Regions from separate parts of the Umezakia ovalisporum Ak1311 genome, predicted to be linked through region 2. Evidence: predicted binding sites of a transcription regulator. Region 2 holds the regulator's gene; the other holds the start of a gene.
What was found. The regulator HrcA, encoded in region 2, represses chaperone genes, less so after heat shock. The targets are predictions, from matches to a motif close to TTAGCACTCNNGANTCNNGAGTGCTAA.
Positions count from the first base shown of each region.

Region 1: the regulator HrcA is predicted to act here: its motif matches at 11,209-11,235, upstream of groL (chaperonin GroEL).

Region 1 covers NZ_JANQDJ010000053.1:14,037-31,109, reverse strand. The annotation lists gene prmA (50S ribosomal protein L11 methyltransferase) at 1-141, shown strand, start outside; gene queA (tRNA preQ1(34) S-adenosylmethionine ribosyltransferase-isomerase QueA) at 161-1,342, shown strand; gene NWP25_RS10190 (GNAT family N-acetyltransferase) at 1,470-2,651, opposite strand; gene NWP25_RS10185 (RibD family protein) at 2,687-3,427, opposite strand; gene NWP25_RS10180 (sensor histidine kinase) at 3,721-5,799, shown strand; gene NWP25_RS10175 (zinc ribbon domain-containing protein) at 5,818-5,988, opposite strand; gene NWP25_RS10170 (Gfo/Idh/MocA family protein) at 6,143-7,171, opposite strand; gene rnc (ribonuclease III) at 7,377-8,096, opposite strand; RNA gene rnpB (RNase P RNA component class A) at 8,224-8,625, opposite strand; gene NWP25_RS10155 (hypothetical protein) at 8,679-9,371, opposite strand; gene groL (chaperonin GroEL) at 9,515-11,176, opposite strand; gene NWP25_RS10145 (MraY family glycosyltransferase) at 11,336-12,418, shown strand; gene NWP25_RS10140 (DNA-methyltransferase) at 12,468-13,553, shown strand; gene fabG (3-oxoacyl-[acyl-carrier-protein] reductase) at 14,173-14,937, opposite strand; gene trxA (thioredoxin) at 15,158-15,475, shown strand; gene NWP25_RS10125 (hypothetical protein) at 16,205-16,594, shown strand; gene NWP25_RS10120 (YraN family protein) at 16,621-17,073, opposite strand, start outside.
Region 2 covers NZ_JANQDJ010000046.1:1,324-15,477, forward strand. The annotation lists gene NWP25_RS08215 (acyl carrier protein) at 1-243, opposite strand, end outside; gene NWP25_RS08220 (fatty acyl-AMP ligase) at 284-2,005, opposite strand; partial or broken gene NWP25_RS08225 (IS701 family transposase) at 2,204-3,169, opposite strand; gene crtW (beta-carotene ketolase CrtW) at 4,138-4,917, shown strand; partial or broken gene NWP25_RS08240 (DUF2834 domain-containing protein) at 5,042-5,281, opposite strand; gene hrcA (heat-inducible transcriptional repressor HrcA) at 5,295-6,392, opposite strand; gene NWP25_RS08250 (rhodanese-like domain-containing protein) at 6,771-7,130, opposite strand; gene NWP25_RS08255 (DUF3352 domain-containing protein) at 7,284-8,996, shown strand; gene cysE (serine O-acetyltransferase) at 9,128-9,892, shown strand; gene NWP25_RS08265 (Npun_F5749 family FMN-dependent PPOX-type flavoprotein) at 10,143-10,727, opposite strand; gene NWP25_RS08270 (DEAD/DEAH box helicase) at 10,740-12,905, opposite strand; gene NWP25_RS08275 (M20 metallopeptidase family protein) at 12,916-14,133, opposite strand.

The sequences.
Region 1 (17,073 bases), on a different contig from region 2:
CCTAGTACTTGGGGAATCTTTAGTGGTATTCTACTGGAACAATCTCAAGCTGTTGCCGATGCCTTGGAACAAAACGGTTGGATTGTTGCTGCCCTATGCAAAAAGAAAGAATGGTGTTGCTTAAATGTACGGCGTTCTTAGTTTAAATCTCATTAATTCGATGGAGCAACAAAGAGCAAATACCAGTTTGAATGAAGTTTCTGCACCAGAAACGCAAGACGTAAATTTAGATTGTTCATTGGCAGGGTATGATTACTCATTACCGAATGAACTAATTGCCCAAAATCCTGTATTTCCCAGGGATAGCTCGCGTTTATTAGTAGTTAATTCTCCAACGACAGGGATAAAAACTGCACCCTTACACCATATTTTCCGAGATTTACCAGATTTGTTGCGTGCGAATGATTTATTGGTCATTAATGACACAAAAGTTATTCCGGCTCGGTTATATGGTCATAAATCTACAGGTGCAGAAATAGAGGTTTTGCTTTTAGAAGAAAGACAATATAACTGCTGGCTGGCTTTAGTTAAACCAGGAAAACGGTTTAAATTGGGAGCAAAGATTTTTTTTGCCCCCAGGAGATTAGAGGCGAGAACAGAACAAGATTGTCACCCACACCCCAATCGATTAACAGCTACAGTTGTAGAAACAGATACAGCAACTGGAGGGCGTTTACTACATTTTGATGTGCCGGAAGGAAAACCTTTGGTAGAGGTTTTGGATCAATTCGGTGAAATACCTCTACCGCCCTATATCACAGCATCAACTGCGGCTGATGAACAATATCAAACAGTTTATGCCCAAAAGCCAGGAGCCATCGCTGCGCCTACAGCCGGATTACACTTTAGCCCTGAGTTGCTGTCCAAGTTATGTGATGGCGGAGTTAATCAAGGTTTCATTACGCTACATGTTGGCGTAGGTACATTTCGCCCTGTAGAAATAGAAGACGTAACAAATCATCAGATGCATGAAGAGTGGATTTCTGTTCCCCCCGCAACAGTGGAGCAAATACGCGCTACTAAAGCGGCTGGAGGTCGAATTATAGCCGTGGGGACAACGGTAGTCCGCGCTTTAGAAGGAGCAGCCCAATCTGGGGATTTACAAGCATTTTGCGGGAAAACAGACTTATTTATCCATCCCGGTTACCAATGGCGGGTGATAGATGGTTTAATTACAAATTTCCACCTCCCACGTTCTAGTTTGTTGATGTTGGTCAGTGCGCTGATTGGTAGAGAACGCCTGTTAAATATATACCGAGAAGCAATCGCCTCGAAATATCGCTTTTACTCCTTCGGAGATGCTATGCTAATTCTCCCAGAAGGCAGAGGGGTAATCAGTTAGAGGATATTTTAAAAGTTGTGATTAATGTATCAAATATTGTTTTACCCGCCTTCGCCGTTCACCGTTCCCTGTTCACTAACATGAAAATTACCCCTTCAAAACTTATAAAACAACCTCTTAGAAAATTTTAAATTTTTCTTTCTTGGTTAAATGGTAAATCCTCATTAACCGCTGCCATTTCTTCCTGTTCTAGTTGATTGACTTCTTGAATGTAACGGCAAAGAATTTGTTTTAAACGACCATTGTAAAAACGGTGCAAACTGTGGTTAGGCATAGCGGGAAAACCGCGACGTTTTTTGTGTTGTCCTCCAGCACCAGGATCAAAGGTTTGGATGCCGTTAGCGATCGCCCACTCAATCGGTGTATAGTAGCAAGCGTCAAAATGTAAGCAATCTATCTCTTGAAAACTACCCCAGTAGCGTCCATAAAAGCGATCGCCTTTAAATAAACAAAAGGACATACCCACCGGTTGAAGTGGTTCTTGTTGTGGATATGCAGCAAAAAAAACCACTCGATGGCGATAGTTAGAGTGTAACCGTTCAAAAAACTGCTTAGTTAGATATTTACTACCCCACCAGCCAAACTTATCACAAGTATCAGCATAGAACTCATACATCAAAGGAAATAAAGACTGAGGAATTGCATCACCGGTCAAAGGTTGTAGACGTAAACCCACATTTTCTACAGCTTTGCGTTCTCGCCTGATATTTCGACGCTGATTAGCGTTGAATATTTTTAAGTAATCATCAAAAGTTTCAAACCCAATATTCTTCCAAATGTAGCTGTGGTGTAACCAAGCTGTAAAACCTTGCCGTTCAAGGACTGTCCGCCATTGGGGATCCACATAAAGAAAATGACAACCAGAAATCCGATGCCTAGAGCAGAAAGAATCAATTTCATGCACCATTGTCGCAGTAATTTCATCTTCATCCTCACCCGGGGCAATTAGGAAGCGATAACCTTCAGCCGGGGTAAAAGGTGTCATTCCTAGCAATTTAGGATAATACTGTACACCAATGCGATGGGCTAAATCTGCCCATTGGTGGTCAAAAACAAATTCGCCATAACTGTGTCCTTTCACGTAAAGTGGGGCAACTGCAATCAAAGTACTATCTCGCCAAAGTGTTAAATGATTTGGCAACCAGCCGGCTTTAGCTGTAGCACTTTGGGAGATTTCCAGATTATTGAGCCAATCCCATTCTAAAAACGGGGTTTGGAGTGGCATTGCTAAAGCATCCCAAGCATCTTGGGGTACTTCCGCGATTTTGTTGATCCAAAGGCTAGAGTAGCGAGGTTTGATTTCTTTCACCTGACCAATGAGTAATGACTAATGACCAGCGTAATCTAATCTGCTGGACGTTGCAGCCGATAGTGAAGAAACACTTCTTGCTCAACTTGATGAACTTCTAAAAGTTCCAACCGCGGAGCTAATTCAGATAAAAATCCTACGCCTTCCACTGGTGTTGGTGCAGAGGCACCACCTAAAATCAGTGGACAGACTGTCAGCCAGAGTTCATCAATTAAATCTGATTGCAGCATGGAAGCTACTAATTCACCCCCTCCCAATACAGCTAAACGTGTTATATGTAGAGATGCCATGTGTTGCAAAGCAGCAGACGTATCAACATTTCCCGTTGGTGTGTCAAAAGCCATAATCTGATCAAATTTGGGAGGACACTTCTGTGGCAGTGTTAACCCTGTTGAGTGAAGTATCTGATGTCGTTTTTGCCAAGAACGTGCCCCCATTGTTGTGGTCAGCAACCAACGTTCAATTGGCTGTTGAAAAAACTTAATTTCCGGATTGAGGTCAGCAAATTGTGTAATGACTATATGAACTGGCTGGGCGGACTTACCCTCTTTTATTCGATGTTGCAGCAGAATTGGTTGCGATACGGTCAGCGTTGTACCGTAGGCGCGAAGAGTGCCAGCACCTAGTAAAACGGCATCAGAGGCAGCGATTTTTTTTTCCAGGTGTGCTTTATCAGCCCCTGAGCCGAACCGAGCGGCTCCTCGCCTGAAATCTGCTATTTTGCCATCTGCACTCATTGCCAAAACTACTGTGGTATGAGGACGACGTTGCATCATTGGGTTGGTTTGATAGTCTTGAGATTTTGCTTGTTAGTGGGTTGATTGGAAAAAATATTTGCCCGTAAGCTACTATTTACCAATTTCATAAGTTTATCCATATGCAACAGCAATTACTTTCACATCTACTCTATAAAAGTTTTGGTATAGCAGATTCCTTGTTATACCCTCAATATCTATTACTTTTGGAAGTTGACAAGAAGACTCTCATAACTTAGCAGAATATCTCAAGGGAGCTGTTCTAATTGCATATCGTTACTTTTGTGGTTTACAGATGCGAAGTGAGATACTCGATGGCTAAGGCTCGTCAATCATCCTTTCGACGTATTTTAGTAACAAGAATTTTACTTGTGTTTGTCCCTGTTTTATTACTGGGGGAGGTTGTGGCTTTGAATAAGGCAAGGTCTAGCCTACTGAAAACTGCGCGTCAAAATCTCACAGAGAGCGCCATCTTAAAAGGCGAAAAAATTGCCAATGCGATCGCGAACCTCAAAACTCTGTTACTAACAGTAAGTCAAACAACGGTTACTCAGTCTGGTTCGTCTCAGGAGGTAGAACAATATCTCACTCGGTTAGCAAAACAATTACCAAAACATGTTGAGTGCCTAGAACTAACTAATCTGCAAAGGCGTAAAATTATCGCCAGTAGCTGTGGTAACCAAGAAATTAGCGAATGGAAATTATCTATTCCTGACGAGGGAGAAAAAATTGCTATCAAAAAAATATTACCTCCAAAGGCAGGAACCACAGGTAAAAAAAATCCCCATAATCAATTGCAATTGCTGCTATCTACCCCAGTTTACAGTCGCACTGGGAAACTGTTATATACGTTGAGTATTCAATCAGCAGTGTACAAACAAACTAAAAATCAGCCTGGCTCTTTAACAGGCTCTACCCTAGTAATTGCTGAAAACGGAATGATATTAGCACACCCATCAATAGAATTAGTTGGGAGTAATATTCAAGAAGATCCAGATGCTGTCGAATTGCAACGAATTATCAAAAATGCCATTACTGGAGAAAGTAATTCCATAAATCTACCTTCTCAAGAAGGGAAGGAACTAATAGTTGGTTACACAGCTATTGCCAACCCCATTACAAAAGAAAAAGGGCAAAAATGGATAGTTCTGGCTGTGACAACTGTAGATAATGCTCTGCTTGGTTTGGAAGAAATTAAATTGATTTTAATAGTTCTCACAGTTGGTTTGATTGGTGCGAGTTTGTTGGCCTCTTTATATCTGGCCCCTTACTTGGCAAGTCCTTTAGAAGAATTGCGAGACTATGCCTTAAATCTTCACAGCCACCACGCCGTTCAACCAGTACCAGGCAACTTCAAAATCCGTGAACTTAACCAACTAGCCCAAGCAATTGACCAAATGGTTGAGAGACTCAAAGCCTGGGCAGAAGAACTAGAAATTGCTTGGAAAGAGGCAAAAACCGCTAACCAGATTAAAAGTCAGTTTTTGGCTACCACTTCTCATGAATTGAGAAATCCACTAAATGTAATTATTAACTGTGTGCGCGTGGTTCATGATGGTTTGTGCGATAGCCGGGAAGAAGAAATAGAGTTTCTCAAACGTGCTGACGAAACAGCTATTCACTTGCTAAGTATTATTAATGAGCTACTTGATATTTCTAAAATTGAAGCAGGTAAGCTTTCCGTTGTTACAGTACCCATTGATTTGCGAAAAATACTGCTGGAAGTCATTAATTTACAATCAGTAAATGTGCAAAATAAAGGTTTGCAGTTAAAAACTGATTTAGGTAGTAACTTGATCCCCGTACAAGCAGACCCGGCTAAGTTAAAGCAGGTACTAATTAATATTATTGGTAATGCCACTAAGTTTACTGATGCGGGAAGTATCACAATTGCTACGACAATTTCAAAATATGGTGATAACAAATCTCAGGTATTTGTCAGCATCACAGATACAGGTTTAGGTATAGAACCTGCCCAGCAGCACAAACTATTTCGCCCCTTCGTGATGCTAGATGGCGGCACAACACGTAAGGTTGAAGGTACGGGACTAGGACTAGCGATTTCTCGAAATTTAATTGAACTGATGGGAGGTAGCATTACTCTGGAAAGTGCGGGTATCAACCAAGGTACAACTGTGAAAATTACATTGCCGATAATTGATAGCTGCTTATTAACTGCTTCAGCAGGAGAAGGGGGTTTTAATAATCGCGGGGTTGCTTCTGGCGAAGAGGGGATAAGGGCAACCAGCTCATACCCCATTAATCGGGAAGAGACGCTGGAAGAAGGACCTCATAAATCAGAATTAGACCCACAAAATTCCGAATTACCATTTGTAGAGGATAGTTACAGAGTTTTGCAATTAGGTGAGATACCTAAGCATACCCCACTCTAAAGAAACGGGGCTTTAGCCTCAGATTTGAATCATCGACAACGGAGACAATTGCCCCTCCCATGGACAACTCATCCCGCAAGTTTCTCTAAGGCTGACAGACTTCTCCAAAGCAGCAATATTAACAGCCGCTTTGACATCAGCATCACATTCAAATCCACAATGTCCACACTGAAAAACCTTGCGGGTCAAAAAAAATTTACCCCTAACTGGGTGAATATGTCGGCATCGGAACCAACTTTAAGATGTGTAGGGGGGGGTGGAATAAAAACCACAGGCACAGCGGCAATATTAGCCCTGTAACCCACAAACAAGCAGGTTCTTAGATGAAGAAATTAGAAACCCGTCAAAGAATAACAGCTTGGCCGCCCTGATTGAGCGATGTGGTCAGACCAGAGAGAATCTGTACTAAGGTAGTACCTACCCAACCAGAAGAAATATCCGGGGGAGTATTCTGAATAATACTGAGAATAAAGAGATCGCAAACTCGCTGCAATGGCTCGGCTGTGGCAAATTCCAGTACCTCTCGTTTTTGATTCACGGGCAGAAACTGATTTGCCTGACGTTCAAACTCGCCATGTAACAGAGTTAAGGGTGATGAAGGTGACATTTCATCAAAAATCAAGCAACCACGGCTACCGACAATTGCCAGTCTTCTTTGTTTATCAGGATTTCCCCAGCATAGGTGAATATATGCCTGAAAGTTATGGGGATATGTCAGTGTTACCCAGACTAAATCTGCCAAGCCTGACGGAAAGTGGTTAAATTCTCCATTGCCCACTCCTTGTAGCCACACTGTACCAGTAGCCTGTACTTTTACAGGTATTTGACCCAGCCAATTGTTAAAAATGGCAATATCATGAATAGCTAAGTCCCACAAAGCATCAACATCTTGCCGGACTGGACCTAAGTGGGTACGTGTTGCATAGCCATAGCGTAAATTGCCTAATGTACCTACCTTAACTACAGTTTGCCCTTCCTGAACAGCTGGATGAAATAAATAAGTATGGTCAACCATGAGTATTAAATGCTGTTTTTCTGCTAATTGGCAAAGTTCCAGGCATTCTAGCGGGTCTAAAGTTAAGGGTTTTTCTGCCAAAACATGGTATCCAAGATTCAGGGCTTGCTTAATTAAAGCATAGTGGGTAGTAGCTGGAGTTGCCATCGCCACTGCTGTCAGCCCTGGTACTTGCTGTAAAGCTGACCACTGAGTAGTCAATAATATATTTTCGTCTAAGTTAAACTGTTGCTTTATTGCCGCCAATCTTTCTGCTTGGGGGTCCAGAACAGCTACTACACTTGCTTGAGGATGTGCTAAAAAATTACGCAACAAATGTACTCCCCAGCGTCCTATACCAATAACAGCGATTTTCATGGAATTTAGTTATTACTTACTCAGGTATTAGTTTAATTCCTGGAAAGTTGGAAAAGAAAGAAATAAGAAATTGTTTTAAAAGTTTTGATTAATCTATTAAATATTTTCCTACCCATATTACCCGTTTTACCTGTTCCCTAAGATGAAAATTACATGTTGAAAAGTTATAAGACAACCTCTAAGAAATTATTTGAAAATATTGAGTCTAGGGATTTTCTTGGTGAGAAATTGCTAAGAATGCTATTTTAGCTGCAGCTTGTTCAGCAGCCTTAATTGAGCGTCCTTTACCTTCACCTAGTTTGTTTTCATGTAGCCAAACTTCAGCAGCAAAACGCTCCTGATTTTGATTAGTTGGATGAACTTCAGTGATGCGATATTCAGGTAAAACTTTAAATTGTGCCTGTGTCCATTCTTGAAGAGCTGCTTTGTAGTTAAGTCTAGCCGGATCACGGCGAATTTCCGTTGCTAGCTTTTTTAAGTGGAAATCTAGCCAAGGACGAATTAATTCCAGATTGTTAGTGCTGAGGTAAAGCGCACCAAGAACAGCTTCAAAAGCATCTGCCAATCGTGATTCTTGCCCAACTTTATCGCTCGTAGCACTACCTGCTACTAGTAAGTATAATTCCAAACCATATTCTCTTGCCAGTTGAGCGAGCATGCGATCGCTGACCAAAACTGAACGAATTGCGGCGAAATCACCTACTGGACAATCAGGATACGTTTCCCACAAAACCACTGCCGCGGCTATTCGTACCACTGCATCACCAACAAATTCCAATTGTTCATAATTTGCCGATTCAGAAACAGTAGGATGAGTCAGTGCCAAGTCCAACAGTTCCCACCTGATGGGTAAACCTGTTGGCAAACCTAACTTTCTCACTAAATTTTCGAGCTGTCGCTGACGGCGTGGATAAACAAGTGTCATCAAGGGAGATGGGGGAGATGAGGGGACTGGGGATTGGGGGCTGGGGACGAGCATTTTTTACTCAGTACCCAGCAATCCCTTGTAGCTAGGGGATTGAGTACGTTTATACTCAATATTTAAAAATAGGGAAGAGAGTCGGACATAAGCCGGGTTCTGTTCTCACCAGTATTTTTCAACACCTTTGAGGGCAGTCATCTATCTGGGACGTTTGTTACCAAACGCCTCTAGCGGCTCTATTTTAGGAAACTGGTAAAAGACCAACCATAGTTTCCTTTCGCCTTGCTCCCAACCGGGGTTTACCGAGCCACAACCTCTCGGTTGTGCTGGTGCGCTCTTACCGCACCTTTGCACCCTTACCATTTTCAGTTATCAGGTTTTGACTGTTGACTGAAGATGGCGGTATCTTTCTGTGGCACTATCCTCGCGATCGCTCGCACTGGGAGTTATCCAGCAAGTTTGGTCTTTCGGGAGCCCGGACTTTCCTCAAACCAGTCACTTTGACTGATCTGCAACCGCCTGCGCCTACTCCCTCCCTAACTCCAGTGTAATCTGGGATGGCATGATGTGTCTGGTTCGGATTACCTACTTTTTATTCCAAGGCAGAGCATAAGTCCAGGGTAATTTCTTGATGGTGAAGGGGCAATTGATGATGCACATAGGGGGGATGTTTACACCAGGAGCGAGACCTACACGTACTTCAGAGATGCGTAGCACCAGCTGTAGTGAAAATTGCAACTCCTTTCTTCCGTTCATAAAATCGTTATATAACTTTTTTTGTCCTTTACTTAATCCACTAATGTTAATTATGGGTTTTGTAGCTGAGTAGGTTCCGCTTGTTTGGTCACGCTCCAAAACATCTTCTGCTGTGACGGTTTCCGAAAGGGTTTTTTGGGGAGCAATCAAACTAGGACTTTGTGGTACAGCTAAGTCGCGGGTTAAGTCTGGTGATTTGCGAATCACTCGCCGTGATTGCTTACTATGTTCGACAACTAAAGAGCTATTATCCCAGTCAACATATATGGCAATATCCTTAGATTTATTCTCAATACTCAGCGATAAATATTTGAGATCGTCTACGGGATATGAGGATTGAAATTTAAAAGAAATGCCAATTTCATCTTGAAGATTTTGTGTTTTGAGTTGTTCCTCTACGACTGCTTTTTTAAATTCAAACTTAACTTTATTGTCAATAGATTCGACCATACGATTAAAGACGTAGGAAATGCCAATAATATAAATGGTCAAAATAACTAAATTTTGGTCACCATTTCTCATATATCAGAATATTAACTCCCTGTAATATTTTTTCTGTAGTATGCAAGAAATTATCATATCCTTGATGCTCGATAAAAAAAACAGTTTGCCGTAACCAGACAAACTGCATACAAAATCAAAATATTTACATGAGTAAGCAGAGGTTAGAACATACCCATGCCACCCATGCCACCCATGCCGCCCATACCACCCATACCACCCATGTCAGGGGCAGGAGCTGCGGGTTTCTTCTCTGGTTTTTCTACAACAATGGCTTCGGTGGTAATGACCATACCAGCAATAGAACCAGCGTTCTGCAAAGCTGAACGTACTACCTTAGCAGGATCGATGATGCCAGCTGCAATCAAATCTTCAAATTTTCCAGTAGCGGCGTTGTAACCAATATTGAAATCGGTTTCCTTTACTTGAGAGACAATGACGGAACCTTCGTCACCGGCATTGTCTGCTATTTGACGTAAAGGAGCTTCCAATGATCGTCTGACAATATCTGCTCCGATTTTTTCTTCTTCGCGAAGGCTGTCTTTGATTGCGTCTATTTTTTTGGTCAGGTTAATCAGGGTTGTCCCACCACCGGGAACTATGCCTTCTTCCACAGCAGCTTTGGTAGCGTTGAGTGCGTCTTCAATCCGTAGTTTGCGGTCTTTGAGTTCGGTTTCTGTAGCTGCACCCACTTTAATCACAGCGACACCGCCAGCTAGCTTGGCAATACGTTCTTGTAGTTTTTCTTGATCGTACTCTGAGTCAGTTTCTGCCAATTGCTTACGAATTTGAGCAATGCGGCTTTGTACCTCTGGTTTGGTATCGCCAGCAGCGACAATTATGGTGTTTTCCTTGTCGATGCTTATTTTCCGGGCAGTTCCCAGCATTTCTACAGTAGCGGTGTCCAAGCTCAAACCGATTTCTTCAGAAATCATTTGTCCATCGGTAAGAATGGCAATGTCTTGTAACAGTGCTTTGCGGCGATCGCCAAATCCGGGTGCTTTGATAGCAGCCACAGTGAGTACACCCCGTGCTTTGTTGACTACCAAGGTTGCTAAAGCGTCTCCTTCTACATCTTCAGCAATAATCAGTAAGGGTTGACCGAGACGGGCAACTTTTTCCAAGACTGGAACTAAATCCTGAATGCTGCTGATTTTTTTGTCGGTAATCAAGATCCGAGGGTTGTCAAATTCTACTAATTGTCTCTCCTGATTGGTAATGAAGTAGGGAGAAATATAACCTCTGTCAATCTGCATCCCTTCCACTACTTCCAGTTCGGTGGTTAGGGATTTGGATTCCTCAACAGTGATTACACCGTCTTTGGTAACTCTTTCCATAGCTTCGGCAATCATCGCCCCGACTTCTTCATCATTACCAGAGGATACAGTCGCCACTTGAGCGATCGCACTGCCTTGTACTGGCTGTGCTGCTGCGGCAATTTCTTCTACCAGCGCTTCAATGGTTTTGTCGATCCCCCGCTTTAAGCTGATGGGGTTAGTACCAGCTGCGACGTTTTTTAAACCTTCTCTAATCATCGCCTGTGCTAAAACTGTGGCAGTGGTGGTACCATCACCGGCGATATCCTTGGTTTTGGATGCCACTTCCTGAATCAGTCTTGCACCTGTGTTTTCTAAAGGATCTTCTAATTCCACTTCTTTGGCAACTGTGATCCCATCATTGACGATTTGGGGTGCGCCAAATTTTTTTTCTAAAAGGACATTACGACCTCTTGGACCCAACGTAATTTTTACCGCGTCAGCTATGGCGTTGACACCCCGTTCTAGCGATCGCCGTGAATCTTCATCAAATGAAATAATTTTTGCCATGTTTCATTTCTCTAGCGCTTCCATTAAACAATTTAGCACTCACCAGGGCAGAGTGCTAATAACCCAAATAGCTGAAACAATAAATGCAAATAAAAAAAATTGGGTAATATTACAATTGATACTCATATAGGACACTAGCAGTAATGCTTGAATTTGGGAATGAATTTATACAACTTTCTTAAATCCCTTGGCATTGCCGACCCTAGCGGCTCCGGCTGGTTGGCAGTGGTATTCACATTTGTTTTGGCTTGGCTGGTAACGTGGCGTTTGATTCCAACAGTACGCAAATTTGCCTTGCAGGTGGGTTGGGCTGACCAACCCAATGCTCGACGACTTAACCGCGAACCTTTGCCTAATGCAGGGGGTTTAGCCATCTATGCAGGAGTTATTGCCGCAATGGTATTAGCTACCCTCTTACGACCCATCGCTCTGCAAAATGTATTGGCTCAGGTGCTAACTATCCTACTAGGAGGTTCAGTCCTAGTGCTGGTTGGTTTTATTGATGATCAGTTTGGTTTACCGCCTTCTGTCCGCTTATGGGCGCAGATTGTTACCGCATTGTTGCTGTATGCTAACGGCATCACCATCGAGGTTGGTTTCCACACGCCTATTGACTCGCTTCTTTCCATGACGGTGACAGTACTTTGGGTAGTCGGTATTACTAACGCCATCAATTTGATGGATGGCATGGATGGATTAGCGGGGGGAGTCAGTTTTATTACTGCTATGAGTTTATTGGGGGTTGCAGCCCAATTTCCCAATCGAGCAGCAGCTATTTTAGTACTGGCAGCTTTAGGGGGTGCAGCACTAAGCTTTCTGCGTTACAACTTCCACCCATCCCGGATTATCATGGGCGATGCGGGGGCATACTTTTTTGGTTATGTGCTGGCTGCAACCAGTATTTTAGGTAACCTGCAACAAAATACGATCTTTGCTCTGGGACCGACAGTATTATTTCTTCTGTTGCCAGTAGTAGATACTACACAAGTGTTTATACGCAGGTTATTAGCAGGAAAAAACCCTCTCAGTACTCCAGGTAAAGACCACCTACATCACCGTTTATTGGCCTGGGGATTTTCTCAGCCCCGTGCTGCCTTTACTCTTTGGTCAGTTACTTTAGTTTTTAATTTACTAGCAATGAGAATACAAGGTGTGACTTTGGTGGTGATAGTTCCCACTGCTATTAGTATCATTCTGCTATTGGGCTTTACCGTTTGGCAAAGAACCTTTAATAATTCCTAATTGCATCACCATGCCACTATCAACGTTAAAGACTTGTCCACTATTGAATATGAGACTTAAGTGTAAACCCTACTACGAAACAAAATTTGGTGCTGCTTATCTGGGAAACAGCCTAGAGCTAATGGCTGGTGTTCCTGATGAAAGTGTAGATTTAATTTGCACATCTCCACCATTCGCATTGGTACGTAAAAAAGAATACGGAAACGTTGACGCTGATGAATATGTGGAATGGTTTAAAGACTTTGCCACGCAATTTTACCGTATTCTTAAACCAACAGGCTCATTGGTTATTGATATTGGTGGTAGTTGGGTTAAAGGAATGCCTGTGCGTTCTCTTTATCATTTTGAATTGGTAGTTGCTCTGTGCAAATTAAAAGAGAAAGGTGGATTAGGCTTTTATTTAGCTCAAGAATTATATTGGTATAATCCTGCTAAACTGCCTACTCCGGCTGAATGGGTGACTGTCCGTCGGGAAAGAGTTAAGGATGCGGTAAATACAGTTTGGTGGCTATCAAAATCACCCCATCCCAAGGCTAATAACAGAAGGGTTTTAAAGCCTTACAGTGCAGCAATGAAAAATTTATTGAAAAATGGTTATGAAGCCAAATTAAGACCTTCAGGACATAATATTTCCCACAAGTTTGGCAATGACAGAGGAGGAGCTATTCCACCAAATATTATTGACGGGCGCGAGGATGAAAATAAAGATGAGATAGGACAGCCAACAATCGTAAAAGAAATGTTTTGGGAAGATTCCATACAAGCTGTTAATACTATTTCAGCTTCGAATACTGCCTCTAACGATTATTATCAAAGGCGATGCAAAGAAGAAGCTTTTAAACCACACCCTGCAAGATTTCCTCAAGCTTTACCAGAGTTTATTATCAATCTGTGTACAGAACCAGGTGATATCATATTAGACCCTTTTGCAGGTTCTAATATGACAGGTCGGGTAGCAGAAACCTTACAAAGAAATTGGTTTGCTTTTGAGATTCATGAAGATTACATCAAAAGCTCAAAGTTGAGATTTGAAGAAGATGCTCCTTTGCTTGTTGAACCTCCATCAGATTTACCACCACTCATATCAGAAAATACTGATAATAACAATCAGGAAATAGAGTTAGGACTGTTTTAAAACAATCTCAATTTCATCAAATGTAAGAGAAAAAAATTAAGAAGGTTTACTTGTAAACATTCAGAAACGTTGAATGTTGATACAAAACTTTACATTGTTGATTATAATTAAGTCTACAAAGGGTGAAATTGTCAACATAACATCATATCCTCAAACCAATGAACTTAGCGAATTTTATCTAATAGTGTGTTTCCCCATTGTTCAGGAATACATGAAAGCTGTAAAATAAGATAATCTATCAAACTCACATATATTTGTATCGTATCAATACTGGATAATCATTTTTAGGCAGTTCCCTCAAGATATTTTTGACAATCTTGGGAAATGAGTTTATAATCACTGCTAATTAAAGTATTTTAATCCTTCGCCCAAAACTTAACATGTTTTGGGCTATTTTTATCAGCTTTTTCTTAACATTCAACACTTCTGATTGGTTGTATAGTTTGTGTAGGTGCTTGTATCTTAGTCTGGATGGGAAAATTAGTGATTACAAAATTACTAGACTTTAAACTACTCCCTTCCCGTCAAAAGATTACTTATATTTTTCTCTGTATCCTCTGGGCTTCTGTGGTTGGTTATTAAGAATGTAAGTAGTTTAACAATGGGAAGGGAGTAGTCGTTACATCACCATCCCACCATCAACGTTAAAGACTTGTCCAGTGATGTAGGCGGCCGCAGGATCTGCAGCGAGGAAGCGCACCATCCCAGCTACTTCTTCTGGTTGACCGTAGCGACCTAAAGGAATAAATTTCAAAATATCTTCGGTGTTGTTGAGATTGCTGGTCATGTCTGTGGTAATGAAGCCAGGGGCTACGGCGTTCACTGTAATACCGCGAGAAGCTAGTTCTTTGGCGACGGTTTTAGTAAAGCCGATGACTCCTGCTTTGGCTGCACTGTAGTTCGCTTGACCAGGGTTACCCATTTGTCCGGCAACGGAGGCAATATTGATAATCCGTCCAGAACGTTGTTTGAGCATGATTTTACTGACGGCACGTGTGCATAAGAAAACACCAGTCAGATTTGTGTCAATTACAGCTTGCCAATCCTCTATCTTCATGCGTAAAAGTAGTGTGTCGCGGGTAATACCTGCGTTATTGACAAAAATATCAATGTGCTGGAATTTCTCCATGACCGCTTTAATTAGTGTATCAACTTGCTCGGCTTTGGATACGTCAGCTTGTAGGGCGATCGCCTGACCTCCAGCTGCACTAATTTCTGCAACTACTGTGTCAGCAGCACCGCTAGAACTGGCATAATTAACTACTATATTTGCTCCTTGGGATGCTAGATCGAGGGCTATCGCTCGTCCTATTCCCCGTGAAGCACCTGTAATAATTGCGACTTTTTCCGCCAAAGTTTGCAAATTTTCTGGCAAAATTTCCATAAATTATTCCTCAGTTTTTAAAATAACCGCGCTAATGATCTTATGGTGATTTGTGCCTATAAGTTAAAGATTTTAGATATATATCCTTCCTGAATCAGACATCTATACCTTTGGGAATAGTGCAAAATTTAGCAACAATAAAAACAAAATGATGATGTGCCGATTCTTGGAGGTACACATTACCATTAAAAGCAATCAATAAAAATTTGGTGTGTATCACATGGCGACAAAAAAACAATTCAACAGTTTTGAAGAAATGTTATCTGGTTCTGACCTACCAGTCTTGGTAGATTTTTATGCTGATTGGTGTGGCCCTTGTCAGATGATGGTGCCAATTTTAGAGCAGGTTAATGCCCAACTGCAAAATCGTTTGCGTATTGTCAAGATTGACACCGAAAAGTACAGCGGACTAGCAACTGAGTACCAAATTAATGCCTTGCCAACCTTGGTACTATTTAAGCAGGGTCACCCAGTAGAGCGAATCGAGGGCGTGATGGAAGCAGAAAAATTGGTGCTACGTCTCAAAAATTTCATTTAAGAAATATTAAGATAGAGACGCGAAATTTTGCGTCTCTAGATTCTAAAAAATTAATTTTTAGGGGCTAAATGTTAAAAGTAATTAAAAAATTTTGCTAAAAGTTAAGTCTTAATTAAAAAACGACTTAGTTATCAACCAATAGGGTTGAGTTGAGAAAATTGTCAGTTGGGTAGAACGAAGCCAAAGTCAACAAAGTCCTCTAAATGTTGGGTTCCTCTTTGAGGAAGCTGTACCTACTTTCCTCAAGACTATGAAATTTTGAGTAAAAGATAGCTTTGCTACTTTTGTGATCAGCTAGTGACTTTATAGTTAGGGTGCTGTCATATTTTTAAATCATAAGTCCTACGGATACGCTACCGTTAAAATACTGAGATGCTGTGAATTTTATTGACAAGTTTCTCATGCAAAGCAGTGAAAGACAAGCTGTGTAGTTGGGCAAAATGCTAAAATTTCCATCCTACTGAAGTATCTTTTGCCCGATCAGGTGTACTACTGTGTGATGTTAATTAACAAGTCTGACTTTGAGCTAACAAAATAAACCTCTCGTATCACGCTTTCGCGAGGACTGCTATTGTATCAACTAACAATGAACTTAGATACAAAAAAGCTTCAAGAATAAAAATTGGGTAAACCTCCCCATAAGAAAACGGGGGCTTTTACCCTACCGGGAACAGCGATCTATTTACGAAGATAGAAATGTAGGATGGGCGTTAATCCCAAGTAGAAACTATGGAATATTTATATTACCTGGCTAATGCGAGTCTCACTGTGAGGATTGTACAACATCTGCACGCCAGACCCCACATGCCGATTTCTTTCGTCACCGTAATTCATCAAATTGATGGCTGGGTTGTGAGGATAAAGCTCAAAGATCCAGTTTCCCCCCAAGAGGATGGAGACTTTCGCGCTTTTCTCAATGAATTAGGAATTGGCTATGTGCCACCGATGCGGGTGCAAATGGCACTTTGGAGTTTAGAAGCAGGACAATGCCCCGTAGAGGTCATGCGCCGCTATCAAGTAGCCATCGTTTCCCATGGTAGCCCGGAGAGAGAAGAGATTGAAACCTTCCGGCAACAATTCGTTCGGGGGCTGGGTTACTGTCCAGAAACACTTGCGTAGTTTAGCTACCTTTAAACGCTCCAACATCAGGCCTCAATTGAAGAGTCAAAAGCTGCTGGTAGATATTCTTGCAGATAAAATTGGTATCCATCTGCTGATAAGCTAGCTACAGGTTCTGGAGTCCATGTCAGCTGAGTGCGCTGTTTTGATATTCGCTGAAAGTAGACAATAGCAACATCAAAGCGACATGGGTAATCAGCTTTTTCAGGATACTGAGCTAAAAATATTCTCGCCGTCCGCCAAATTTTTGCCTGCTTTTGTTGTGTGATGGCACTTTTACCCCCTAAATCCCAATTTCCTCGACTACGGGTTTTCACTTCGACAAATGCTACTGCGGGTAATTGGTTAACCAAGAGTTTTTTTTCACCGTCTAGCTGTTTTTGATGCAGCTGGGCGATAATGTCGATTTCTCCCCAAGGGCTGGAAAAGCGACGATGCAAAATCGTCCAGCCTTTTGAATGTAACCATTGTGCTACCAA
Region 2 (14,154 bases):
TTTTTTAGCTAATTCATCTACTAAATATTCAGTCAGTTCGGGAATTATGGGATATTCCCACAATAATGTTGGGTCTAGCTCTAAATCCAGCAAGGTTTCTAACTCACCAGTAAGACTCAAGGCAACAGAAGAATCTAAACCGTAGGTAAAAATAGATTTCTCTAAATCAATGTCTTCGCTATCAATACCTAGAAGACTTGCTAGGTTATCTATTAGCCAATGTTCAATTTTCGTTCTATCCATAATAATTATTAAAGTTTGGTTCGAATTACATTGAGGGTGATTATAATGAATTTTGTTGCCATTGTGCAACCACTGCCAGAACTTTGCTCAAAAAAGCCCGGCGACAAGCCTGTCGTTGAATTTTACCACTAGAGGTTTTGGGAATACTCCCTGGTTTAATTAAGGCCATGGCATAAACTTGTAAGCCATGATGGAGAGCAAGGGCTTCACGAATAGCCGAGAAAACTTCGTTGACATTTAACTTCCTCAAATAGGTACGCTCTACTTCCTGAACAATAACCAATTTGTCTTGATTATCTATTTCTACAGTAAAGGCCGCACCACAATCTAACCGTAGAGCCTGATGACTTTGTTGTAAGGAATATTCAATATCCTGGGGGTAATGATTCCGTCCCCAAATAATTATTACATCTTTGATTCTTCCCGTGATAAATAGTTCCCCTTCTACCATGACACCTAAATCCCCTGTGCGGAGAAAATTTCGTTTATCTCCATTAGCTAATTTAGCCCGAAAAGTTGCGATGGTTTTTTCTTCTTGTTGCCAATAACCCTGAGCAACACTAGAACCTGAAACCCAAATTTCTCCTACTTGATTTTCATCACATTCTAAACAACTTTCAGGATCGACAATTTTTACTTCCATATTTTCCCACACATGGCCGCAACCCACGAGTTCCTGATAATTTTCACTATCTTTCTCAGCTTCTACTATTCGATTATTCTCTAAGGATTCTGATTGAACATTTAGGTAAACTGGCTCATCTTCAATATTACCGCCAGAAATCATTAACGTTGCTTCTGCCATGCCGTAACAGGGATAAAAATATTGAGATTTAAACCCAGAAGATTGAAATTTATTAATAAAGCTTTCTAGGGTTTTTCGTCGTATTGGCTCCGCTCCATTGTAGGCACTTACCCAAGTACTGAGATCAAGGGTTTTTTGTTCTTCAGGGGTAATTCTCTGGACACATAATTCATAGCCTAAATTTGGACCACCGCTATGAGCGGCTCCATATTTCGTAATTGCTTTCAGCCAAAGAATAGGATTTTTTAAGAAAGATTCAGGCGACATTACAACGCCTAGAAAACCTGTATATAGCGGTTGAATAATACCATCAATTAAACCCATGTCATGGAAACTTGGCAACCATGTCACAGAAACACTTTTTTCTGTAAGTTGAGATGCTTTTTGAATATAAATGGAATTATGGGCAATATTGTCATGGGAAATCATCACTCCTTTGGGCGAACCCGTTGAACCCGATGTATATTGAAGAAAAGCCAGAGTGTTAGCACTAATATCTGGAAGCTGTAGGTGAGGGGTTTTGTCATAATTTATACTATCTGTTGCCAAAAAATTTGTTGCTGGCAAGTTTAAAAAAGTCTCAAGTTTTGACTGAATATTTTCTAACACAGAGCTAGTAGTGAGAATAATTTGAGGTTGAGAATCTTCAATAATTGCCAGTAATCGAGACATTTTTTGATTACGCCTTGGTGGGTAAGCCGGAACTGCCACAACCCCAGCATATAGACACCCTAAAAAAGCTGTAATAAATTCTAAACCTTGAGGATAAAGCAATAAAGCGCGATCGCCTTCGGAGCAAAGAGATAGTAATGTGTCAGCAATGGCCTTTGATTCTTGCTGTAAGGTTTTGTAATCAATGCAGATTTCTTGATTTTGGCCATCCTTAAGAAAGATGTAGGCTAACTGATTGGGAGTGTGCTCTGCTCTTGTGTCAAGAATTGAGGTTATTGTTTTCATTGCAAGGGGTGATTTGGTTTAATAGGAATTAACTTCAAACACTAATGGCCATCGCCCTTAGTGGTATTTGGTTTAAATAAAATAAAACTACTAAAATATAATCACATATAGTCAGATATCATTATATATACTATTGTTTAGGAACAAAACTATCCCTACCTCTATAAAATCAGTTCCCATTGCTTCACAAGGATTTGAACGATAATCCCCCCAACCTAATTCATTCTTACTCTGCTTTAAGCCATATTCCACCCATGTTCTTAAGCCATAGAAATTCCCAACCTCTATTGGTGTAATATCCGGGTATTTACTCATAACATACCAGGTAGAGTTTCTAGGTAAGTTCTCTATATCTGTGGTAATTTGCCAACATCTATGTTCTCAACGTTGCCCGTGTATTATTTCTCTAATAAATGGATTTTCACTGCTTAAGTCAGAGAATACTCTTTTAAACTTCTGCCACTTTAGGTATTGAGTATACTGTTCCTTAAGCAATTATACATAATCGTTTGAGCCCATTGCTACTAGATAATTTAAATCTAGTTCATCTAATGCAGATATAAAATTTGTGCTGCTTTCGCCATATAAGCCATCAGCTAGTACCAAGTTGAATTTAAAACCCATCGACTGTAACTTTCGTATTAGCATTGCCCCGATTTGAGGCTTGGTCAGATATTTATCTTCTGGCTTTAACTTCCCTCGTGGTTTGTACACTTCAAGCAGTAGTGGGAATGTCATCCCACGGAACACACCATAGGCTGTAACTACCGCCGCAACTCCATTCTCTACTTTGCCCAAATTGCCTATATACTGACGTTTTACATAATCTGTTGTATTACCTTTGTTTTTATCTCCTGTTTCATCAATAATTAAAATGATTGGTCTTCCTTTTAATACCTCTAAAATTAGCTCTAATCTCAAGGTTCCTAGCTCTTCTACCTCCCAAGATGATGTAGGTAAAAAATGATGTAGTCCTTGATAGTTATCTAGACCGACAACTTTCGCCACTTCAGGTATACTTTTCCGTTTTAAATCAGAAATACGTCTTATATATAGATATTTGAAAGCTTCAAAGTTCTTAACATCCGAAAAAAGATTTTTATACCACAAGCAATGTTCATCCACAAACTTGACGGTTTTTATGGGTGAACGAGGCTCTACCATTTTCTTTATCTTCGTTTTAGAATTTGTAAATTATTATACTACTGCAACGGTGACACAAGAGAGTTAATAACTTTTAACTTTTCTCAAGGTGCAGATTGCCGTCGGGCAGCTGGTTTTTGTACGGGTTGTTTACCCTTACTGTCGATATTAACATATCACAAATTACTCAGGGGCGGAGCGCCGCATTTCCTAATTTAGGCAAGGGATGGAGGCTACTTGTGGCGTAAACGCCACAGAAATTTAAGCTTTTTGTTGAGCTATATATTGAATAACACTTGTAGATATGTTGCTAGTGTACCTTTAGCTAGGGGCGTGTCAATTTAGTGATGCTTTGACCCTCCCACCCCTTAAAGGGTGGGATTCTTGTTTCATTCAGCCCACTTGTCTACAGGAGTTTCCCCTCCTAGATAGAGGTTCTTTTGTCCACAAGCTTTAGATTCTGTGGTAACCACAGTGCTTTTTAATCCTTTGTTCAAAATCATAATTGCTGCATTGTGGCCACGGTGGATAATTGTCCGGCAAGAATGGCATTTGTGAGTAGGAGTAGACAACGACTTTTTAACCCCTGTTCCACAAACAGCACAATCTTAAGGTGTATACTATGGTGCAACTGCCATGGCCCAAGTATGAAAAACTTGGCAATAGTAGTCTAACCAATCAGTGAAGAACCACCACAATGCATCCCTGATAGATTGAGCTAAATGGTGGTTTTTAACCATATTTCCTACCTGCAAGTCTTCATAAACTACCAAGTCCTTTCACTGGACCAGGGCTCTTGCAGTCTTAACTGCAAAATCTTTAAAGAGTTTTTGGCATGGGGATGATATGTGTAATAATAATTAAGATATCTTAATAATTCTACACAGTTTGGGATGAGTAGCCTTGTCTATTGGTTTCTGGCCAATGCTGAGTACTTGTCCACGACTATATTTTCAGATTTTCACGTCAATCCTACGCGGAGTAAAAGCGTGTTTCAGTTAGAAGAACTACCAGTGCCTCAAGTAAAAATCACTAGTACCCCAACAGTGAAAAGTAAATTCCTGTACAGGGGGGTTTTCATGGCCATGGCCATTATCAGCATATGGGCTATGAGCCTGGCTTTGTTAATTTATATTGATATATCCCAATGCAAATTTTGGATGTTATTGCCGCTCATACTTTGGCAAACATTTTTGTATACGGGATTGTTTATTACAGCTCATGATGCCATGCATGGGGTAGTTTTTCCCAAAAATATCCAAGTCAACCATTTTATAGGGTCATTGTGCCTATTTCTCTATGGTCTTTTATCCTATCCTAAACTTTTAAAAAAACATTGGTTACATCACCATAACCCAGCCAGTGAAACAGATCCAGATTTTCACAACGGTAAGCATAAAAACTTTTTTGCCTGGTATTTTCATTTTATGAAGGGTTACTGGAGTTGGCGACAAATTATCACATTAATGACTATTTATAACTTGCTAACATATTTTTTACATCTTCCAGAGGATAATCTCACTTATTTTTGGGTAATTCCCTCAATTTTAAGTTCCTTACAATTATTTTATTTTGGAACTTTTTTACCCCACAGTGAACCAGTAGAAGGTTACAAAGATCATCATCGTTCCCAAACCATTAGCCGTCCAATTTGGTGGTCATTCATAACTTGTTATCATTTCGGTTACCATCACGAACATCACGAATACCCCAATATCCCCTGGTGGCAACTACCAGAAATTTATCAAATGTTGAAACCAAAAGTCTAAATCAAAGGTGGAATCAATACTCTAGTTGGTGAAAACCTGCTAGAGCAAATTCTGAGGTAGAATGTGGAATCTCCGTGGCTTTAGCCCTGGGAGTGTCAACAACGGATTTTTGTTTTCAGAAAACTTGTAAAGCTAAATAAGGCAAGAGGGCAAAAGCAGTAGTAGCAAAAGCCCAAGCCGGTATTTTTTGCCCTCTACCATCAATAAGTAAAGGTGCGCTGTAAATTACAGGCCACATGGCCGTGAGATTGAATAATACTATTACTATGGGGTTAATACCTTGCCATTGCCCCAAGGAAAGTTTTTGAATTAACTCCAATGTGTCTGGTTGACCTGGGGGTGCAAAGATAAAAGCATAGGTAATAAATCCTCACCAATTAACTAAAAGCTTCCGAGAGGTAATCAGCAGCAGCAGCCACAACTGTAATCGCACTTTCATAATCAAGGCGTGTGGGCCCCAAAACTCCTACGCTACCTACAGGTAATAAACCCCGACGATAAGTAGAACTAATTAAAGTGCAGGTGCGTATTGGCTCTAATGGGTTTTCTGTACCAATGCGAACCGTTACCTTAGACTTACCCAAATCTTCTGTTTCCGATTCTTCAAAGATTAATCGCCACAATTGGTCTTGTTCTTCTTCCAGGAGATGAATAATTGTCTGTACTTGCTGTAATTGAGAAAATTCTGGCTGACGCAAAACTTCCGCTACACCCCGAACCATAATTTGAGTTGTGGTTGGTGTTAGATGGCGACGAGTTAATTCTGCTACTGAACTTTTCAAGAATTCGCCATAGCGTTGAAAAGCCTGGTCTAAGTCACTCCAGTTCAAGGTAGTTAATTCCAATAAACTGCGTCCCCGCAAATGGGTATTCAAAAAATTAGAGACGATCTGTAATTCATGATCTATTCCCTCGGAATCAAGTGTTCCTTCTTCCTCCTCTGGAGACAAATTCATCAGCCTGGAATGAGTCTCATAAGTATCTGTCACCACAATCAGCATAATTTTGTTGGCTTCAATCTGCACCAATTGCAGATGTCGCAAAATTGCTGTATTGGTTTGGGGCATAGTAATTAAGCTAATGCAACCACTGACAGTTGCTAAGATTTGCGCTGCACCTTGCAATAAGGCTTCCCAACTCCAATCTTCCCATTGCAGGCGATTTTGCAACGCCAATTCAACCTCTTTTGCGATGGTATCCGTTCGCATAGTACCTCCCAGAGAAGGTTTCATTAACTGGTCAACATAAATGCGGTAGCCAGAATCAGAAGGTATTCGTCCAGCAGAGGTGTGTGGCTGGTATAGTAACCCAGATTTTTCTAGAACGCACATTATATTCCGAATTGTGGCTGAACTTACACCTAGGTCATACTCATCAACCAAAGTTTTTGAACCTACAGGCTCTGCTGTAGCGATATAGTGGCGTACTGTTGCCCAAAGTATATGCTGTTGTCGATTCGTTAAGTGGACTTCCATAGGGTATGTTTTACTGAAGGCAAATTTTAATTAAACTGAGAAAAAAATTGGGATTTGAAAAAAATATGAAAGTAGTTAATTAATTTAGCAAAATATTTAGTTTTATTTTCATCACTAAGTATCAACTCATGTGATGGTTATTTTGTCAAATTAAGCTATTACTGCTAAAATTGTTTACTTTAAGTAGTATTGCAGCTTTTTTTCAAGGAAGTTGTATTTTAGAATACTTATTTTTGAGCAAATTCATATACCTGGACTATGAGTAAAATCTGGGTAATGCTGAAACTCTCAACTCAGATTCATTGTCTTAACAACAGCATTGCTCAAATCTGACAATCAGCGCGATTTTAGCAATGCCATCTGTCAGGGCGTGATCAACTAATACTTGGGAATAGAAGAATCAACCAATAAAGAATAGGCATCAATGCCACCCATAACATTTTTAACATTTGTAAAACCTTCCGCCATGAGCCACTGGCACATCTGAGCAGAACGAATACCGTGGTGACATAACACAAGAGTTTCGGCTTGGGGATTGAACATAGTCAGAACTTGATCTCCCCATTCCGCAAATTCGCTTAGAGGCAGGTTAACAAAGCCCTCAATGCTAGCGGCTGCCAATTCTTGAGGCTCGCGCACATCTATTAACTGAATACTTACATCATCAGAAGTCAGACGTTGAGCCAGTTCCTCTACACTAATCTGAGTAATGAGTTGACTAGAAGGATTCCCTGTCATGAGATTTTTGTAAACAACCTTATACCTTTTATGGTGGCAGAAAATCTTTTTCCTAGCATCAGCATCTATTCCTAAGGGGATAGTTATAGTAAACTGCTTCCTTGCCTGTAGGCTTTCAAATCCAATCAATGTAAAATTTATATCTGGTTTAGGATGTCTAATGTGAATAGCCAACGCTCATTCTTTGGTTTCTTGGTAGCTGGTGCCATGGCACTGCTGATTGTAGCCATAGCCGGATTTTACTGGTTTGTGGCCAAAACTCCGGTAGACCTAATGGCCTCTACTTCTCGCCCCAATGCTGCTATCTTTGTTTCAAAACTTGCTCCGGCAATGGTTTCATTACTGACAAATCCTGAGCAATTACAGTCCTTAGGGCTTAAAGAACAATTATCTCAACTCAAAAGCAGTTTATTAGCTAACAGTATCATAGATTACAAACAAGATATTAAACCCTGGCTAGGAAATGAAATTACTCTGTCCGTCACCACTCTAGACATTGATCGTGACCCAAAGAACGGACAGCAACCAGGGTATCTCATGGTATTAGCCGCGGATAAACCAGCAAAAAGCCGCGAGTTTTTAGACTTGTTCTTTTCTCAACGGGTATTAGCTGGAGCTAACTTAGCTGTTGAGCAATATCAAGGGGTAAAGCTCATATCTGACAATTCCAATTTCCAACTACAACAAAATTCCCTAACTGGTGCAGTTGTCCATGGCTTTGTGTTATTCGCCAATCATCCCCAGGTGCTACGAGACGCAATTAATAACGTCCAAGCACCTGATTTAAATTTGCCCAGTTCCCCCCAATACCAAAAAGCCCTGCAACAAATTTCTCCAGCCTCCCTTGCTACAGCTTTTTTCAATCTTCCCGCTTTGGCACAATGGCAAGGCTTAAAATTACCACCTGCAACTTTCCATAGCCAAATTATTTCTTTATCTTTAAACCCCAGGGGATTGTTAGCAGAAACAAACTTTTTCACTGACTGGGAAATCATGCCTCCCTCTGCACCACTTGCTCAACCTGTAGGCGCTTTAGAATACATACCAGATGGGGCAGGGGTAATTATTGCCAGTTCTGATTTAAACAATTTGGATAACAGTGATTTAGGGCAACTCTGGACACAAGTCAAAACTGTTTTTTCCGGTTCTGGTACTGATGGAATTTCCAGCTTAGTGGCGCCATTAAGAGAACTGCAAAAAAACCAAGGGATAAACTTAAAAGAAGATATCTTTAGTTGGGTAAAAGGTGAATATGCTTTAGCCTTGTTACCCCATGGAGAATCAACTTATCCTGATTGGGTTTTTGTGGTAGAAAAATTAAAGGATGTTCCAGAAGGAATTTCTCATTTGGATACCATCGCTTCATTCCGTGAACTCAACCTCAGTTCTTTTAACTTGAATCAACAGAAAGTTTCTGCCTGGACAAAGTTAACTGCGGTAATTGAACCCACTAATACCAAACAACCCCCAACATTCGCCATTGATACCAAAGTACAAGGAGTACACACAACTCTGGGTAATTACGAAATTTTCGCCTCCAAATTAGAAACTTTGGCTGAAATAATCACAAACTACCAAAGCACTGTGATGGCTGATAAAGAAGCGCTCCGTTCCCCCAGGGTTGCTGAGGTCAGAAATCCCAATTTCCTAGATAGTATTGTTGCCATTCCCCAACCCAATCAGGGGTATATATATATCGATTGGACAAAAGGCAAAACTATGTTAGAAAGTCAAGTACCAATTTTGCAGTTAGTGGAAATAGTGGGTAAACCGTTTTTGCAAAACCTGCGATCGCTTACCATTAGTAGTTACGGTAACGAGGAAAAATCCCTCAAAGGCAAAGTACTATTCCAATTCCTAGACTAATCAAGTTTTACCTTTTTTCTTGTAACCCTGACTCAACATCGGTGATTTTCCAAATTTCTCACTTTGAGAGTTGACTCCAGGAGCGATACTATGGGATAGTATCTCGTTTTGCTTTCCGAGGGTACTTTCTCGTGCTATCTAGACTAAGTGCTGACTTTCGCATCATATTTGAACGTGACCCCGCTGCTCGTAATTGGTTGGAGGTCCTGTTTTGTTACCCAGGTTTGCAAGCCCTGCTATTTCACCGATTGGCTCACTGGCTGCATAATATTAGTATTCCATTTTTACCCCGGTTAATTTCTCACACAGCCCGGTTTTTGACGGGTATCGAAATTCATCCCGGCGCAACCATTGGCCAGGGTGTATTCATTGACCATGGCATGGGGGTAGTAATTGGTGAGACAGCCATAGTGGGAGATTATACTCTCATTTATCAGGGTGTCACCTTGGGGGGAACTGGTAAACAAACAGGTAAACGCCATCCCACAGTAGGGGAAAACGTGGTAGTGGGAGCCGGTGCAAAGGTTCTGGGTAATATTCATATTGGCAATAATGTCCGCATTGGCGCAGGGTCAGTTGTTCTCAGGGATGTACCTACAGATTGCACAGTTGTGGGGGTACCTGGTCGCATTGTTTATCGTTCTGGCGCGCGAGTTGCTCCCCTAGAACACAACAACTTACCAGATTCCGAAGCTGAAGTCATTCGTGCCTTAGTTGATCGAATTGAATCCTTAGAACAACAAATACAAAATCTACAAAACAATCAATCTTCCCCAAAAACTCATGTTTTGTCACTTTCTGTAGTTTCTAACGAAAGTGACTTGTTACAAGATGCTCCCCTATGTAGCCTCAGAGATAAAGCAATTCAACAATTTCTCGATGGCGCAGGAATTTAGTATTAAGTTTGTATAAAAAAAATAGAGTTAGATATAGTCAAATATCATCATGTGCAAAAAGCATGAGCAATATTTAGGGAAAAGAATTTAAGGGAGGTTTATTTAGGTCTAACCCTGGCAAAATATATTCAAATGATTTTAGTGGAAAGACACATCATTAAATAGTCTCATTAACATGGCCAAGAAATTGACGGTTCTCTTTCCTTTCAGAATCTCTTTCCTTCTAGCAAGGAGAGATGTCAAAACAACACTAGGGATTAATTTCCTCCCTAGACCAAACTTCTTGTTCATCGCGCCGATAAATGCGCCGATTTTGTGGCTCCCCCCGCAACTCTAAATGATCTACTTCCACTGGTTCTAATAGCACTAAGCAAAAATTCGGCACTGGCTTGGCAAAATCAGGTGGTGATGGCTCAAAGGCCTTCCCTTCCTCTACTCTGGTTTGACCAGGGTGAGGCCAAGCAAATTGTAAACGTGCTGAATCACTTAATTCTTGCCAAGTTTTGAGCCGGGCTGCTTGCAAAATACAGTCAGAATCATTAACTCCTATTACACTTAAGGAACCAGAAAGGCGAAATTGTTCTCTTGTCTTGGGAAAGTACCAACAAATTTCCCCCCAAGGTTGTTTTTGTATTTGGTTAACTTTATGACTACGCCTATCAGTAATAAATTTCAGTTGGTTGGTATCTTCCAGAAAACCTCGAAAAACAACCGTACGATTGGCAGGACGATAGTTTTCCTGGACTGTTGCCAGTTGGAGGTAACGGGCATAAGCAAGGCTACGATTAAGATGAAGCGCACGAGCGATAGCACTGCGCCAAGGAGCAATGGACATTATTTAAATTACCTACCAACGTAAAATTTGCTGCTTCATTTCTATCAAGTCTAAGTAATCCATCGTAAAAGCTTTTCTTAAAAGAGAATGGGGGATAAATTGATCATATTTTTGCAGTTCTGGGGCTTCTGCGGAACTGACTAAATCTTCTGCTGTAATTCTTTGCTCACACAGTGAAACAAGTTCAGTTTGCAGATATTTAAATTTATCTTTACCTAATTTGATTATCAAATAATAAGGATTCACCCCACTAATACTGCTAATTTCTAATGATTCTCGACAAAAACAGTTCAGCAATCTTTCCAAAGTTCGGTATGCAATTGTACCCATCCAAGGAAAGATGCAACATTGACCTTCGCTTAATTGTAAAACATATTGTTGATCTAATCCTGCCTTGCGTGTTAGTTGCCGCACTTCCTTTAACCGTCCTTGGGCATTGTTTTTTAAATAGCTATATTCAACATCTTCTAGTAATACTTGCCGCATTTTCTGCAAAATTCTTGTATGAATACAACCACCACCGCCCCGCCAATTAATAATACTAGCTTTACCTGTAACTTGCTTAACTAAAATTAGCTTTTTTTTAAAATAAACTTCTACAACTTCCCAACTTTTACCTGCTAAGGCAAATTGATTACCCACAGGTGGTAGAATGGAAATAGTACCAATTTCTTCTTTTCCTTGCTTGACTATATATTCTTGATGTTCAGCAAACACTGCGTAAAACTGAAATTTCCCTACTATTTTTTCTCCTGCTAAACCAATAATTAATTTACCTCGTTCTGTTTGCTGAATGTGGTCTATGTCCATTAAATAGCGTAACAAGCTCTTAAAGTCTGCCGCAGAAATAGCTGCAAAGGGCGATAAATTTAAAATTTGTTTGGCTAAAGCACCGGGTGTTATTTCTCCTGTTGCTGCCAAAATACTCATTGTTTGATGATACAACAAACTCAAAGGATATTTAACTGGTAGTATCGGCTCAATCCAAGCTTCTTCTAGATAAAGTTGAATAATAGCAATACATTGTAAGAGTTGCCAAGGAATTTGTTCTGGTAAAGGCGCTTCAGATAATGGTTGATTTTCCTCACATATCAAGCGCATATCAGCAGCTTCACCTCTTCTACCACTGCGTCCTAAGCGTTGTAAAAAGCTGGCAACAGACAAAGGGGATTCTAACTGAATTACCCGCTCTAAATGACCAATATCTATGCCTAATTCTAAAGTTAATGTGGCAGCAATCACAGCGGGATGATGAGGTTCAGCTATAGCATTTTCCGCAGCTCGCCGTAAGCTAGCAGATATACTGCCATGATGTACGTGATAAATATCTGGTAGTGCTTGTTGTGCAGCAATTTGGCGCAAGGATGCAATTATTGATTCTGTTTGGGTGCGGTTATTGGCAAAAATTAGGCATTTACGAGATTTACTCAAGTTAAAAATATATTGTTCATAAGCTGTAAATTCTGATTCATCAATTGAATTATTAAGATAAAAATGTTCTACAGCCAGCTTGATTTGGCGTTTTTCTGGGGCAGTTATCGGAGTAATTACTGGCTGTTTAGTTCCAGAACTTAACCACTCTTCAGCCATTGCATAATCACCGAGGGTTGCTGATAAACCAATACGCCGGGGTTGAGTTTTTGTCAAGGTGGCTAAACGTTGTAATTGACAAATAATTTGAAAACCACGTTCAGAACCCATAAAACAATGGATTTCATCAATAATTACAAATCGTAAATCACCAAATAAGTGAATTAACTGATTGTGCTTGTTAATTAACAGGCTTTCTAAAGATTCTGGGGTAATTTGCAGAATACCTCGGGGATTTTTTAAAACTTTATTTTTGTGACTTTGTGTTACATCACCGTGCCAATGATATACAGGAATATCTGCTGATTTGAGCATATCGTTGAGGCGATGAAATTGGTTATTAATTAAAGCTTTGATGGGGCTAATATATAATGCACCAATACTGTGAGGAGGTTTTTCGTGTAATAAGGTCAAAACTGGTAAAAATGCTGCTTCTGTTTTCCCAGATGCAGTTGCCGCCGCCACCAGCAAATGAGCATCTGTGTTGAATATAACTTCACAAGCTGCTAATTGTATTGGTCGTAATTCAGACCAATTGTGATGATAAATATACTCTTGGATAAACGGGGCAAGTCTGGAAAACGTCATCGGTTATTGGTCACCTGTTCAAAAATTTCTCTACACTACGAACAAATATTTCTACACCCATGGCCAAGGCAGTTTCATCAAAATCAAATTTGGGATGATGATGAGGATAGGCAAGATTTTTCTCCGAGTTGGCAGAGCCGAGAAAGAAATAACAACCAGGAACTTCTTGTAAAAAGAATGACATATCCTCCCCCCCCATAGTTTGACATTCTGGTACAACACCTAGGGAAGTTTCTATGACTTCTTCTGCTACTGACTTGATCAATTCTGCCATGCCTGCATCATTAATTACTGGTGGATAAAGACTCCAATACTCTAATTCATATTTTGCACCATGACTTTGGCAAACTCCCGCGATGATTTGCTCAACTCGTTGGTGAAAAAATTCTTGTAAATTGGGGTTAAAGTATCTGATAGTACCACTCATCCGGGCTGTGTCAGCAATAACATTAAGTTTTGTTCCTGCATGCAGTTCTCCCACTGTCACCACAGCTCCATCAATGGGGTTGACGTTACGAGATACGATGATTTGTAGTGCATTGACAATTTGGGCAGCAACTACCACCGAATCAACGGTTTGATGAGGCATAGCACCGTGTCCGCCTTTGCCTAAAACAGTGCAGTTAAAGCATTCCACAGATGCCATCAATGGCCCAGGCCGAACACCCACTGTGCCCAACGGTAAATTATTCCATAAATGTAAGCCGATAATTGCATCCACATCAGGATTTTTGAGTACCCCGGCTGCAATCATTGGTTTTGCTCCGCCGGGACCTTCTTCTGCTGGTTGAAAAATTATTTTCACCGTACCGCTAAAGTCTTGACAATGCTGCTGAAGATAGTAGGCTGTACCCATGGCAATGGCCGTATGTCCATCATGTCCACAAGCGTGCATCACGCCATCATGTTGGGACTTATAGGGAACCTCATTCAGTTCTTGAATTGGCAAAGCATCCATATCAGCCCGAATTGCCAACACTTTGTTAGCACCTGGTTTTTTACCCTGAATTGTAGCTACAATACCGGTTTTAGCTATTTCTGTTTGATGTTCAATGTTCCATGCTTGTAAGTGACGGGATACTAACTCAGCAGTGAGTTTTTCTTGAAACCCTAATTCTGGTTTTTGATGCAGTCGCCGCCGCCATTCCACTAATTGCGGTTGCAATGAGCGAATTTCTAGACGAATGCGAGATAAATCTACAGAAGAGTTGGGAAAGGTAGACACCATAATGAAATCAAGCTCTTTTCA